DNA from 2 places in the Blautia sp. AF26-2 genome. Region 2 is predicted to be linked to the other one. Evidence: riboswitches for the same ligand, from Rfam matches in the RefSeq annotation. Region 2 holds a riboswitch; the other holds the start of a gene.

Region 1 (7,447 bases), on a different contig from region 2:
GTACGGTGCCTTTTTCTCCAGCTCTCCCGCCTGCTCCAGAATCTCCTGCAGAAGATCAAAACTTTCTTCCTCAAAGATCAGATTTTCTTTCCACGTATCCTGCTCATAGTAGCGGCGCACGATCGCGGTGATGGTTTCCAGCTCGGTTTCTGCAAACTGCGGCGCAATCACTTCTGCAATCTCCTCCGGTGTGTGCGTCTGCACGAAGTCCATTCCCTTCTGCAGTGCCTTCGTGAATTTTTCTACGGTTGCGCCGTGCGTTTTCAGATAACTCTGTTTGACGCTGTACGACGTATACGGCACATACCCGGATTCCGTTCCGACCGATGCCACGACATAGCCGTCGCCCTTCTGCTCGAGCAGTGTCGCGGACGGTTCAAATTCAATCGTATAATCCCCCTGCCCGCCGGAGAACGCGGCAGCTGTGGAACCAAAATCGATGCTCTGGTTAATGTTTACGTCTTTTTTATCAATCCCTTTCTGCGCCAGAACATACTCAAAGACCATTTCCGGCATACCGCCTTTTCTTCCCCCTAATACCTCTTTGTTTTTCAATTTCTCCCAGGTAAACGAATTGTCTTTCTCTCTTCCCACAACAAAGTTTCCCGCCCGCTGCGTCAGCTGCGCGAAGTTCACAACCGGGTCTGCGGTTCCCTCGAGGTACGCGTAGACGGTTGCCTCCGCCCCCATAAACCCGATATCCGCCTCGCCGGAAATCATCGCCGTCAGCACTTTATCTGCACCAAATCCTGTTATCAGCGTCAGATCAATGCCCTCGTCCGCAAAATACCCCTCCTCAATTGCCACGTACTGCGGGGCGTAAAAAATGGAGTGGGCAACCTCATTTAATGTCACCTGCTCCACTTTTTCTTTTGTCTCATCTTTTGCCCCGCATCCCGCCAGCGTCACTGCCGCCATTGCCAGTACAAGCGCACCTGTCAGCCATTTTCCTTTCATCAACAGATTCTCCTGTTTTTTCATTCTAACCTTAGAATATGATTTCCCGGTAAAAATGCGCGCAAAAAACAAAGGAGAAATGTTCGAATTTCGTTTCTCCTTCGTTTCTTATTTCTTCTCTTGTTTTTCTTTTGCCTTCTGTTCTTCTTTCGTCCGGATTTTGTCTTCGTACATTTTCAGATCTGCCTCGTGCAGCAGGTCGGAGGCGGAACGACCTTCCGCAGGAGCTTTGCAAAGTTCAGGATCATGATGTCGCCCATCTCGTGGCCCAGCGTATCGTTGACCTTTTTCAGATCGTCTGTCACCATCCAGTTATTCTGCTCCGCGGTCCAATAGCTTCCGTCAACACATTTAGGCTTCCTTTTCCGAAATTTTCTATTTTGAAAAACAAATTGAGGATCTCCGCAAAATTTGTTATAGTAAGGGTAATTCAAATAGTTACAAAGGAGGCTATTATGATAATAAAATCAGTTGCTGTTCTGGGCGCCGGAGCGGTTGGGTCTTATGTAATCTGGGGGCTTTCGGAGAAAAAGGACATCCGGCTTGGCGTTATCGCGTCCGGGGAACGGGCGAAGCGTCTGAAAAACAAAGGATGCAAAATTAACGATACGGTTTATCACCCGGAGGTATGGACACCGGAAGAGGCACACGGCGTGGATTTTCTGATCGTCTCGCTCAAATACGGCGCACTGCCGGGGGCTCTTGACAATATTACTGCCGTTACCGGCGAGAATACTGTGATCATGAGTCTGATGAACGGCGTGGACAGTGAGGAGATCATCGCGGAAAAAGTCGGTGCGGAGCATCTGCTTCATGCTGTTATCAAAGTAGCTTCTCATAAAGAGAATGACGGCTACGTTTTCAACCCTGAGGCGACGCTCGGCATCATTTTCGGCGAAGTTTCGGCGCCGTACGACAGTGAGCGTGTGCAGGCTGTTCTGGATCTGTTCTCCGGCACAGGGCTGCATTACCGGGCAACCGATTGTATTTTAGAGGAACTATGGAGCAAATTCCGGCTGAATGTCTGCAATAACCTGCCGCAGGCTATTCTCGGTGCCGGGGTCGGCTGCTACCGCGACAGTGTACATATGAAGGCGATCAGCGACGGACTCCGCGCAGAACTGATGGCGATTGCGGAGGCAAAGGGAATTAATATCAGCAAGGCGGATGTCTCCTCGGGACGCGGAAGTGCGGTTCCGCCGACGGCGCGCTACTCGACGCTCCAGGATCTCGATGCGGGACGCCATACGGAAATTGATATGTTCTCGGGTGCGCTGATCCGCATGGGAAAAGAGCTTGGAATTCCAACGCCTTACAATGAATTTACGTACCATATGATCAAAGCACTGGAAGAGAAAAACGACGGACGGTTTGACTACAGCGGAAGCGAAGAACCGCTCTGGGCGAAATAGATACGATAGGAGAATCTCACGATGAAAGAAATCAAATGGGCTGTACTCGGATGCGGTGTGATTGCAAATGAAATGGCGGTCGCACTGCAGAAAAACGGAAAGAATATTTACGCAGTCGGCAACCGGACCCATGAGAAGGCGGCTGCTTTTGCGGAGAAATATGGAATTGGAAAAGTTTACGATGATTTCCATGAGATGTTTACCGATCCGGAGGTCGATGTCATTTATATCACGACGCCGCACAACACGCATCTTGGCTTTATGAAAGAGGCGATTGCCAATGGAAAACACATTCTCGTTGAGAAATCGATTACGCTGAACAGCGACGAGCTCGACGAGGCCATAGCGCTTGCAAAAGAAAAAGGTGTCATCATCGGAGAGGCAATGACGATTTACCATATGCCGATCTACAAAGAGCTGAAAAAACTTCTCGACTCCGGCAGTCTCGGCAGAGTCAATCTGATCACGATGAACTTCGGCAGTTTCAAAGAGTACAACATGAAGAACCGCTTCTTCAACCGGAATCTCGCAGGCGGCGCGATGCTTGATATCGGCGTATACGCACTCTCCTTCATCCGCTGGTTCTTCGACTCTAAGCCGGATCAGCTCCTTTCCCAGGTAAAGCCCGCTCCGACCGGTGTGGACGAGCAGGCCGGCCTCCTTCTCACCAATCAGGAAGGACAGATGGCAAGTGTGATGCTCTCTCTCCACTCCAAACAGCCGAAACGCGGCATGGTTTCCTGTGAGAACGGATTTATCGAGATCATGGAGTACCCGCGTGCCTGGGAAGCAAAAATCACAGACGCTTCCACCGGCGAATCCGAAATCATCAAAGCCGGTGACAACGCCGATGCACTCGCCTATGAGCTCGCCGACATGGAACGCGCCATCAATGGAGATGCATCTGCCATGCACCTCGACTACACGAAGGACGTCATGGATCTGATGACCTCCTTCCGCAGAACCTGGGGCTATACGTACCCGGAGGAAGAAAAATAAGATTCGCACATCAAAAGCCCCTGCCCGGCACACATCAGATGCCGGGCAGGGGCACTTCTTTTCACCTGCAATACTCTGCAATTTTCTTTTTCAGTAATTCCGCATCAATCGGCTTTGCGATATGTACGTCCACGAGGATCAGGTCGAAGGTGTATTCCGGGCTGTCCTGGTAGAGTTCAAGCTTCTTTGTTCTTCCATCGTTTCACCCGTCTTCCACGCATATTTTATACTTCATTTTACGCTGATATTATTTTCTCTGTCAACCCAAATAACATTACATTTCCAATATTTTGCATGTCTTTTTTATTTTTCTGAAATTTTTTTAAATCTTCCGTTTTTCTCTTGCACAATTGTTTTTATGCGTATATAATTGTCTGCAGAAAGCAAAGGGGAGCTCGCGTGCGAAGCGGGCTGAGAGTAGGATGCATCTCCTAGACCCTGAACCTGATTTGGGTAATGCCAACGTAGGGAGATACGATATGCACATTTTCTGCAGATATACCTCCACGTATATCTGCTTTTTTAATCTCTATGAACACATCATCAACAGGTTCTTCCAGTACCACAAGGGAATTTGCTTCTGCAAAAATACTCACACAGGAGGAACAAAAAATTATGTTAGGCACTTGTCTTGACAATGTCAGAAAAACAACCCCTCTCGTACACAACATCACAAATTACGTTACAGTAAACGATGTCGCCAATATTCTGCTGGCATGCGGCGCAAGCCCGATCATGTCCGATGAACCGGAGGATGTCGAGGATATCACCTCCATCTGCGGCGGTCTGAACATCAACATCGGAACGCTGCACAGAACGAGCATCGACGGCATGTACCGTGCCGGTGCAAAAGCAGCTTCGCTCGGTCACAAAATCCTGCTCGATCCAGTCGGCGCAGGCGCAAGCCACTTACGTACTTCGACCGCAGTCGGACTGATGGAAAAAATCCCGTTCACCGTCATCCGCGGAAATATTTCCGAAATCAAAACACTGGCACTCGGAAGTGGAACGACAAAGGGTGTTGATGCAGACGTTGCCGATAAAGTAACAGACGAAAACCTCGACAGCGCCGTTGCTTTTGCAAAAAACTTTGCGAAAGACCACAACTGTGTTGTCGCCATCACAGGAGCGATCGACCTCGTTGCCGATGCTGACACCTGCTACGTGATCCGCAACGGACGCGCCGAGATGGGAAGCATCACCGGAACAGGCTGCCAGCTCTCCGGCATGATGACCGCTTACCTCGTTGCCAACCCGGACGAGCCGTTAAAAGCCGCTGCTGCCGCTGTCTGCGCGATGGGACTTGCCGGCGAGATCGGCTGGAGCCATATGAAACCGGAAGACGGCAACTCCACCTACCGGAACCGCATCATCGACGCCATCTACCACATGGACGGCGAGACGCTGGAGAAAGGTGCAAAGTATGAAGTGCGATAAAAAAGGCCTGCTTTTATATGCTGTGACAGACCGCAGCTGGCTGAACGGCGAGACACTGTACAGCCAGGTGGAAAAGGCTCTGCAGGGCGGCGCAACGTTTATCCAGCTCCGCGAAAAAAATCTTGACCAGGATCACTTTATGGAAGAGGCACTGGAACTGAAAAAACTCTGTGCCGCATACCATGTTCCTTTCGTCATCAACGATAACGTGGAAATCGCAGCTAAGATGGATGCGGACGGCGTTCATGTCGGCCAGAGCGATATGGAGGCCGGCGATGTCCGTGCTAAGCTTGGCCCGGACAAGATCATCGGCGTTTCGGCGCAGACCGTGGAACAGGCCATTCTCGCCGAGCAGCGCGGGGCAGATTACCTCGGCGTCGGCGCGGTCTTCCACACCGGTTCCAAGGCGGATGCGGAGGATGTCAGCCACGAAACGCTGACTGCTATCTGCAATGCCGTTAAAATCCCTGTCATCGCCATCGGCGGCATCACACGCGATAACGTGACGGAGCTTTCCGGCAGCGGCATCTGCGGCATCGCCGTCATCAGTGCCATTTTTGCACAGAAAGACATTGTTTCCGCAACGAAGGATCTGAAAGAACAGACTCTGCGCATGCTGGAAAACAAATAATTTTACGTAACCATTCATCCTCACACCAGGCGGCAGACTGGGGGCACCACTTTCTTTGTCGCCTGTCCAAAAAGAAAAGTAATGCAAAGGAGTAATTCTCATGGACGCGAAAAACATGAAAACAGCATTAACAATCGCGGGAAGTGATTCCAGCGGAGGCGCCGGCATTCAGGCAGACATCAAAACCATGATCACAAACGGAGTTTACGCCATGTCGGCAATTACCGCACTCACCGCCCAGAACACCACCGGAGTTTCCGGTATTTTCGATGTAACACCGGAGTTTCTGGCCGCACAGCTTGACGCCGTCTTTACGGACATCTTCCCGGACGCCGTCAAAATCGGTATGGTATCCTCCCCGGCACTGATCGAAGTCATCTCCGAACGGCTTCGCTTCTACCAGGCCAAACACATCGTTGTGGACCCGGTCCTCGTCGCTACAAGCGGTTCCGCGCTCGCTTCGGGCGGCGTGCCTGACCTGATGAAAAAACTGCTCTTTCCTCTGGCCGAAGTCATCACACCGAATATTCCAGAGGGAGAAGTTCTCTCCGGCATCAAAATCCAGTCGGAAAGCGATATGGAACGCGCCGCAAAAGAGATCGGGGATTCCTGCGGCTGTGCCGTTCTATTAAAGGGCGGCCACAGTATCAATGATGCCAACGATCTTTTATATCACAACGGCACATTTACCTGGTTCACCGGAAAACGCATCGACAATCCGAACACACACGGCACCGGCTGTACACTCTCCAGCGCCATCGCATCGGGGCTCGCAAAGGGGCTTTCCCTTCCGGATGCCATTTCCGCCGCAAAAGAGTATATTTCGGGCGCACTCGCGAGCATGATGGATCTCGGCCACGGCTCGGGACCGCTGAACCACGCTTACCGGATCTGATTTTGAAAATAAAGGAGAACAACAGATGGAACGCAATTACGCAACACAGATGGACGCCGCACGCCGCGGCATTGTAACACCGGAGCTGAAAAAAGTCGCAGAAAAAGAGTATATGGCCGTGGAAGACCTGATGCCGCTCGTTGCCAGCGGAAAGGTTGCCATTCCGGCCAATAAACTGCACACCTGCATCGATCCGGAGGGCATCGGCTCGATGCTGCGCACGAAAATCAATGTAAATCTCGGTGTTTCGAAAGACTGTAAAGATTACGATGTGGAGATGCAGAAGGTACTCTCCGCGGTCAATATGGGCGCAGAAGCCATCATGGACCTGTCGAGCCACGGCAATACGCAGCCGTTCCGGCGGAAACTGACCTCCGAATGTCCGGCCATGATCGGCACCGTGCCGGTATATGACAGTGTGATCCATTACCAGAGAGACCTGGATACGCTGACCGCCAAAGATTTTATTGACGTCATCCGCCTCCATGCCGAGGACGGTGTCGATTTCGTCACCCTGCACTGCGGCATCACCAGAAAAACCATCGATCAGATCCGCAAACACAAACGGAAAATGAATATTGTTTCCCGCGGCGGCTCCCTCGTGTTCGCCTGGATGTGCATGACCGGCGAGGAGAATCCGTTCTACGAGTATTACGATGAGATTCTCGATATCTGCCGTGAATACGATGTGACCATTTCTCTCGGCGACGCCTGCCGTCCTGGCTGCCTTGCCGACGCAACGGATGTCTGCCAGATTGAGGAGCTGGTGCGCCTCGGCGAACTCACCAAACGTGCCTGGGAAAAAGACGTTCAGGTTATGGTTGAGGGACCGGGCCACGTTCCGATGGATCAGATTGCGGCCAACATGAAAGTACAGCAGACCATCTGCATGGGCGCTCCGTTCTATGTCCTCGGCCCTCTTGTGACCGATATTGCACCGGGCTACGACCACATCACCGCTGCCATCGGAGGCGCGATTGCCGCTATGAACGGCGCTGCTTTCCTCTGCTACGTAACGCCGGCAGAGCATCTGGCTCTTCCGAACCTGGATGATGTAAAACAGGGCATCATCGCAAGCAAAATCGCCGCACACGCTGCCGACATCGCCAAAGGTGT
Region 2 (7,447 bases):
TCTGGTAAAGTGGAACTTGGAAAATCCGCTGACCGCAGCTACTTCCTCGAGAGAAAGATTCTCCATGTAATGGACATTGATATAACGGCAGACGCTTAAAACAGCCTCTATATATTCCTGCTGCTTCATTGCCCCGAACGTATTCTGCGCGTTGGCATCCGAAAAGCCCTTGCGGCCAAACTCTGAAAAAAGCTCTTTGAGGCCGGTGCAGATTCTGTGCGTCATCACTGCGCCCTCATTATCGTATTCCCGCACCAGTTCCAGAATCTGGCTGCGTAGAAACAGATAGAAGGGATCTTCCTCATCCTCTTTTTTGAAGTAGATGGCCGGAAGCCGCAGGAAAATCGTTTCCATTTCTTCCTGATTCTCCACACAGCCCGGTTCCACCAGCATGACAATCCGTTCTCCCTGGGATACGAATCTCATTCCGTGTACAACGCCGGAATTGATCATAATGATGTCGCCCTCTTTGAGATTATAGCTGTCTTTTCCGACAACAACCTCATATTCGCCTCTGGTCGGCATGATAATTTCAATTGCGGTATGCCAGTGCTTCGGATAGCCTTCTGTCACGGTGTTGTGAAAGATTTCAAACGCCGGCGGGTTTGCTGCATTCCGGTCAAATGTTTTCCCATGTTCCACTTTCTTCATCTTATTTCTTACCTCTTTTTATTACAGCAGCTCTGTAAACAGATCTTTTACGGTCGGATAAATCTTTGCAAATTTCTGATACTGGCGCTCATATTTCTCAACCAGTTCCGGTTCCGGCTCGATGGTCTCTGTCACACGAACAATTTTTTCTGCCGCCTCTTCTACGGATGAAAAGACACCGCAGGCAACGGCTGCCAGCATGGCTCCGCCAAGTGCCGGGCCTTCCTCGGACTCGATACGGTCCACTTTGATGTTCAGCACGTTTGCGATCATGCGTCTCCACAGCGGGCTCTTTGCACCGCCTCCGCAGATTTTCGTTCTCTCGATCTGGATGCCGAGGGATTTTGCTACCTCAAAGGAATCGCGGATCGCAAAGGCAACGCCCTCGAGAACAGCCTGGGTCATATCCTCTCTTGTGGTGTCCATGGTCAGGCCGATGAAGGTTCCTCTTGCATCCGGGTTGTTGTGCGGGGAACGCTCGCCCATCAGATACGGCAGGAAGAAGACATTATTCTCGCCAAGTTTTGTGATGTTCTCCTGCTCTTTTGTATATTCTTTTGTGCGGATGATTTCATCCATCCACCATTTGTTGCAGGAAGCTGCACTCAGCATGCATCCCATCAGGTGATAGTGGCCGTCTGCGTGTGCGAATGCGTGCAGGGCATTGTGGCTGTCTACGCCGAATTTGTTGCTGGAAATGAATACGGTTCCGCTTGTACCAAGGGAAACGTTGCACATGCCGTCGCCTACGGTTCCGGTTCCGACTGCGGCTGCTGCGTTGTCTCCGGCTCCTGCTACAACTTTACAGGTCTCCGGCAGTCCAAGTTCTGCTGCTACTTCCGGTTTTAAGGTTCCGACAGCGTCAAAGCTCTCATGGAGCTCCGGCAGCATCTCCAGGGAAATACCGCAGATTTCTGCCATCTCTTTGGACCAGCATTTGTTCTTGACATCCATTAGAAGCATGCCCGATGCATCGGAGTAGTCGCTTACGAATGCGCCGGAGAGACGGTATGCCAGGTAATCTTTTGGAAGCATGATTTTGCAGATTTTTTCGAAGTTATCCGGCTCATTTTCTTTCACCCAGAGAATCTTCGGTGCGGTAAAGCCTGCAAATGCAATGTTTGCGGTGTACTCGGAGAGTTTTTCTTTTCCGATTACGGTGTTCAGATAATCGGTCTGTTTTGCGGTACGGCCGTCGTTCCAGAGGATCGCCGGGCGGATGACGTTATCGTTCTCATCCAGGATGACAAGGCCATGCATCTGGCCGCCGAAGCTGATGCCGGCTACCTGGGATTTGTCTACGTCTTTTACCAGCTCGCGGATTCCCTCTTTGCTCTGCTCCCACCAGTCTTCCGGTTTCTGCTCAGACCAGCCTGGATGCGGGAAATACAGCGGATACTCTCTCGATACAATATTTACAATTTTGCCTTCCTCGTCCATCAGAAGCAGTTTGACAGCGGAAGTACCAAGGTCAACACCAATAAAATACATGTCGAATCTCCTTTTTCTACTCTTTTTCAAAAAGGGCGGCAGCAGACCTAGATCTCTGCTCCGCCCTTTTGCTTATGCGTTACTGCATATCTTTCTTATTTTTCAGTGAATCTTCCGGAACGGATTAGCCCCACGGATTCTCTGTCGGGTAACGAACACCCTTCGGCTGGTTGTAGCCGATCTCATCTACTTCAACACCGAGCATTTTGAATACTTCGAATAACGGTTTTCCGAAGTGTCCGAATGCTACTGCGCCGTGATGCGGATAGTTTTTCTCTACCAGTACGTGACGGTAGAATCTGCCCATCTCCGGAATAGCGAAGATACCGATGCTTCCGAAGGAACGTGTTGCTACAGGAAGAACCTCGCCCTCTGCGATGTATCCGCGCAGTTTTGCGTCAGATGTGCTCTGCAGACGATAGAAGGTGATGTCTCCAGGAACGATATCTCCCTCGAGGGTACCCTGTGTTACTTCTTCCGGAAGGGTTCTTGCCATGATCATCTGATATTTCATAGAGCAGAATGCCAGTTTGGTGGAAGCGGTATTTCCGCAGTGGAATCCCATGAAGGTATCTTTTAAGGTGTAATCAAATTTGCCTTTGATTTCGCTCTCATACATATCCTTCGGAACGGTGTTGTTGATGTCGAGGAGTGTTACGGTGTCTTTGGATACAACGGTTCCGATGAACTCGGACAGTGTTCCGTAGATATCTACCTCACAGGATACCGGGATGCCCATCTTGGTCAGACGGCTGTTGACATAGCAGGGAACGAATCCGAACTGTGTCTGGAATGCCGGCCAGCATTTTCCGGTCAGGGTTACGTATTTTCTGGAGCCTTTGTGTGCTTCGATCCAGTCTAACAGGGTGATCTCGTACTGAGCCAGTTTCGGCAGGATTTCCGGTTTCAGGTTTCCTTCGCCGAGCTCTTTTGCCATATCTTCTACGACTGCCGGGATTCTCTCGTCGCCTGCGTGTTTGTTGAATGCTTCAAACAGGTCAAGCTCGGAGTTCTCTTCGATTTCTACGCCGAGGTTGTACAGCTGTTTGATCGGTGCGTTACATGCCAGGAAGTTGGCCGGACGCGGTCCGAAGCTGATGATTTTCAGGTTCTTAACAGCTACAACTGCAGTTGCAACCGGTACGAAATCTTTGATCATGGCTGCTACGTCTTCTGCATCGCCAACCGGGTACTCCGGAATGTATGCGTCCAGGTTGCGCAGTTTCAGGTTGTAGCTTGCGTTCAGAACGCCGCAGTATGCATCGCCGCGTCCGCCTACAAGGTCGTCGCCGGTCTCTTCTGCTGCTGCTACTACCATGCAAGGTCCGTCGAAGTATTTTACAAGCAGGGTTTCCTCGGTCTCCGGTCCGAAGTTTCCAAGGTATACAACAAGTGCATCACACTCTGCTTTTTTCAGGTCTTCGAGTGCGTTCATCATGTCGATTTCATTCTCGACGATGATTGGACATTCGTAGATTTCTCCGTCGTATGCTTTTACGACTGCTTTTCTTCTGTTCTCGGAAAGGCTGTTCGGGAAGCAGTCACGGCTTACTGCAACGATACCTAATTTGATTTCCGGTGTATTGTTGATCATTTTTGAAGATCCTCCTTTTTTTGGTTTTCTTGGTTTTTGGTTTCTTTTTATGTTCAGAACTGCTCTTTTGGGGCAGTGTTTCTGATTTCTGGTTTTGTCTCTGGTTTTATTTTACCGAGAGGTTTTCTCCTTTGATGCCTGCTACGCTTCCAGCGATGTTTGCATCCGGGTGGCTTAAGAGCCATTTGTTTCTGGCGAAGAGCAGGTCGTCTTCCGGGGTGTGTTTTTCTTCCAGGGTGATGTCGGTATTGGTTCCTTTTGGAAGGACTACGACACATTTGAAGCCGCTGGCTGCCACGTTGCATGGTGCGTAGTGGAGGGTGGTTGCGTAGACTTCAATGGTGGTTCCGGCCGGGATTAAGAAGGCCTCCATTTTGGATGAGTCGTAGGTGTGGTCTTCGGTGATGTCCTGTTCTTTTCCGAGGATCAGGATCAGGTCGGTTACGGCGATGTTGATTTCGCTGTCGCGGTGGTATTCTACGGCGTTCAGTAAATGGTTGTGGCCGTTGCAGTAGCCGATCTGGATCGGCATGCCGCCGTAGAGGCTGTCGGATACGGACTGGGCGCTTTTGCAGGCTTCGAGGCTTTCAATGGAAGGCTCGTAGACTACGTCGTCGGGACATGGGGTCTCGGACATGGCGGTGATGATGTCGCTGACGTCGAGGTCTTTGATGACTTTGCCGTACTGGCGGAATGCTTCGTCTGTTACTTTCAGAATCTGCATTGTTTTGGTGCTCCTTTCGTACAATTAGTTTAATGATTGAACTAATTGTAATATAGCACTTGTATGTACTTCTTGTCAACATGTATTTGGGTGAAAAAACGGGCGGGTTGACAAATAAGGGGGAGGTTGGTATACTTTGATACGTTAAAATAATAAGACGCTAGGGGAGCCTTTGGCTGAGAACGTGGGACAAGGATAAGCTCACGGACCCTCACTACCTGAACGGGATAATTCCTGCGTAGGGAAGCTGGAACGTGGTTTCGGAGGTGATTCGGGACTGCGTTTTTATGTGAGCCCCTCCAAGCGGAATGCGAAGGAGGTTTTTTTATGAGTTTTTTTGTTACTGCTGACGGCGGACTGACGACGGCCGGTTATGTTGGATGCGTGGTGCTGATGGTGGCGCTGGTGGTGATTGCTTCGGTTCTTTCTGCTCAGAAGAGTAAGGGGACGGGAATGGATGCAAGGAAGCTGGCGTTTTGTGCGATGGGGATGGCGCTGGCGTTTGTGACTTCGTATGTGAAGGTGTTTGAGCTGCCGTACGGGGGATCGGTTACGTTGTTTTCGATGCTGTTTATTGTGCTGATTGCGAACTGGTATGGGGCGAAGACGGGTATTCTCGTTGGTTTTGCTTATGGACTGCTGCAGTTTATCCAGGGGCCGTATGTGCTGTCGCTGTTCCAGGTGTGCTGTGATTATGTGTTTGCGTTTGCGGCGCTGGGTGTGGCCGGATTCTTTGGAAAGAAGAAAAACGGGCTGCTGATCGGGTATATTGTAGCTGTGCTGGCGAGGGGATTTTTCCATACGTTAGGCGGGTATCTGTACTGGATGGATTATATGCCGGAGAATTTCCCGCAGTCTTTAAAGGCGCTGTATCCGATTATTTACAACTACAGCTATCTGCTGGCTGAAGGTGTGCTGACGGTGATTCTGATCTCGCTGCCGCCGGTGAAGAAAGCACTGCAGACGGTTGCAAGAACAGCACATGGTGCAAATTAAATAGAATTACGTGAAAAAATCCGGGAACGCATGATTTTGCGTTTCCGGATTTTTTACGTGGATATCAAAATTTACTGAGCACTCTCCTCTGCGGCTGTGTCGGCGGCGGAGCTCATGGGGGTGATGACGATGTTTTCTACGCCGATTCCGGTTTTACGGGTTACGATGTCTTCGATCTGGGCACGCTGTTCCTCGGTTACTTCTTTCATCGGAACGACGATGTCGGCGGTTTCGCCGGTCAGGTTTACAACGACGTCGGTGAAGCCTTTGGCTTCGAGGAGGAGTTCAGTTGCTGACTCTTTTTCTACGAGTTCCGTCATTTCCACCATGCTCTGGACAGCGCTCTGGCGCTCGGTTTCGGAGAGGTTGGTGTTGTTGATGATTTCATTTAAGGTGTCTTTGTTCTGGGAACGGATCTGTTCGCGGTCAATTCTGGCCTGGGCCATGTATGTAGATGCCCCGGCAAGGACTGCCTCTCCCGGCGTTTCGGTGACGGTCCGCGACGAGTCCCCTGCTGTGCCGGCATCCACCTCGTCGGTGATGTCGGTGTCCAGGCTGGAGATGTCTTTTAAAACGGTGCTGGCATCCGCCGTGGTTCCGTCTGCCTTCTCCTTCGTGGACAGGGTACTGTCAGCATAGTTGATGTATCCGGCGACGGCAATCATGATCGCAAGGGCGGTGATGATGACCTGGTTTTTCCGGAATTTTTTCTTTTTCCCGGCCGTCTTTTTCGGCGATGGTGTCTCTGCCATTTTCTCAGGTGCATTCATTTCCTGTTCTAATTTTTCCACGCATTTGACTCCTTTACTTCATTTTGACTACTTTAATCTTATTTGCGCCCACCTGAAATAATGCCATCACGGCCTCCTGAATCTCCTGTATCGTCACCGGGTTTCCCCCGCCTTCTGCGATAACGAGCACGCCGCGCACCGCCGGGTACTCCTCGGAAACCACATACGGTGTCTCGGCTCCGTTCTGTGTCTTTTCATAGACAGTTGCCTCATCCTGCGACGAGGATGTAACGCTTCCGGTCTCCTCTCCCTTCTTGTTTTCCTCCGTTGTGCTCCGCGTTGGGACATCTTTTTCCACAATCTTTTTTCCTGTGGATTCCAGCGTCACCACGACGTGCACTGCGCCCACACCGTCCATCTGGGAAAGTGCGTCGCAAAGGCGCTGTTCCATCTCCTCCTGCACCGAAAGTCCCGCATCCCCCGCCGGACGCGCAGCCGTCTCCTGCGGCTGTTCTGTCTCCTCACTGGTCTTTTTTGTTCCCGTCGGCAGCAGCAGGACAACGCCGATTGCCGCCAGCAGGAAGTACAGCATCCACTGCTCCTTTTTCTGTTTCCGGAAAAACGCCGCTGCCTTTTCCCTCATAGGCCTATTCCGAAATCTCTACCATAATATGCGCCGGATCGGTTCCGTAGACCTCACTTAAAACACTTTTGATCTCTGTCAGCTTTTCATCGAGCATTTCCCGCTGTTTTTTCTGTTCTTCGCGGTAAATGCTCGTCTGCCGCATCGGCGCTTCAATGCGGATCTCTTTTGCCTCACCGGTGTTTCCCGGCTCCAGCGTTACCGAAACGGCTGCCCCCGGAATGCCGCTCTCTGACAGATACATCCGGATCTGGCGCTCCGTCTCTTTTTCCCAGGCGCCCACGTAATACTGTTTTTCAAAGCTTTCTGCACGAATCTGTACATTTTCCATTGCTGCTGCCTCCTCTTCCAGCGTCAGACGGTCGAGCGTCTGCGCCATTTTCTGCTCCAAACCTCCCGCTTTTAGCACGGGCTGAAAAAAAATCAGTACCATCACAATTCCAAGAAAAAACTGAACCGGCTTCTTGTCCTCCTTCTCCGGGATCAGGTTCAGCACAGTTGTCATAAAAATCAGAAAAATTGAAATATTCTTAAGCCACTGCAGAATCTCTTCTACCATGCCGCCTCCCGCCGCTGCATGCCCAACTACACGCTAGAGCGTGTCTGAAAAACCATTT

The links. A riboswitch is a leader RNA that binds a small molecule or an ion and turns the genes downstream of it on or off. The one in region 2 is predicted to bind thiamine pyrophosphate.
Region 1: another riboswitch for thiamine pyrophosphate. It lies ahead of thiM (hydroxyethylthiazole kinase); the one in region 2 lies ahead of DWY63_RS14615 (energy-coupled thiamine transporter ThiT).

The regions. Positions count from the first base shown of each region.
Region 1 covers NZ_QTWD01000006.1:165,212-172,658, reverse strand. Annotated here, with positions in the region: gene DWY63_RS09535 (ABC transporter substrate-binding protein) at 1-957, opposite strand, end outside; gene DWY63_RS09530 (diguanylate cyclase domain-containing protein) at 1,134-1,265, opposite strand; gene DWY63_RS09525 (ketopantoate reductase family protein) at 1,413-2,369, shown strand; gene DWY63_RS09520 (Gfo/Idh/MocA family protein) at 2,391-3,368, shown strand; TPP riboswitch at 3,746-3,857, shown strand; gene thiM (hydroxyethylthiazole kinase) at 3,984-4,805, shown strand; gene thiE (thiamine phosphate synthase) at 4,792-5,436, shown strand; gene thiD (bifunctional hydroxymethylpyrimidine kinase/phosphomethylpyrimidine kinase) at 5,552-6,331, shown strand; gene thiC (phosphomethylpyrimidine synthase ThiC) at 6,357-7,447, shown strand, end outside.
Region 2 covers NZ_QTWD01000012.1:35,258-42,704, forward strand. Annotated here, with positions in the region: gene DWY63_RS14595 (AraC family transcriptional regulator) at 1-651, opposite strand, end outside; gene xylB (xylulokinase) at 673-2,142, opposite strand; gene DWY63_RS14605 (L-fucose/L-arabinose isomerase family protein) at 2,267-3,733, opposite strand; gene DWY63_RS14610 (DUF4867 family protein) at 3,843-4,460, opposite strand; TPP riboswitch at 4,613-4,722, shown strand; gene DWY63_RS14615 (energy-coupled thiamine transporter ThiT) at 4,788-5,456, shown strand; gene DWY63_RS14620 (SpoIIIAH-like family protein) at 5,528-6,247, opposite strand; gene DWY63_RS14625 (hypothetical protein) at 6,261-6,830, opposite strand; gene DWY63_RS14630 (stage III sporulation protein AF) at 6,835-7,389, opposite strand; partial or broken gene DWY63_RS18950 (DUF6783 domain-containing protein) at 7,404-7,447, shown strand, end outside.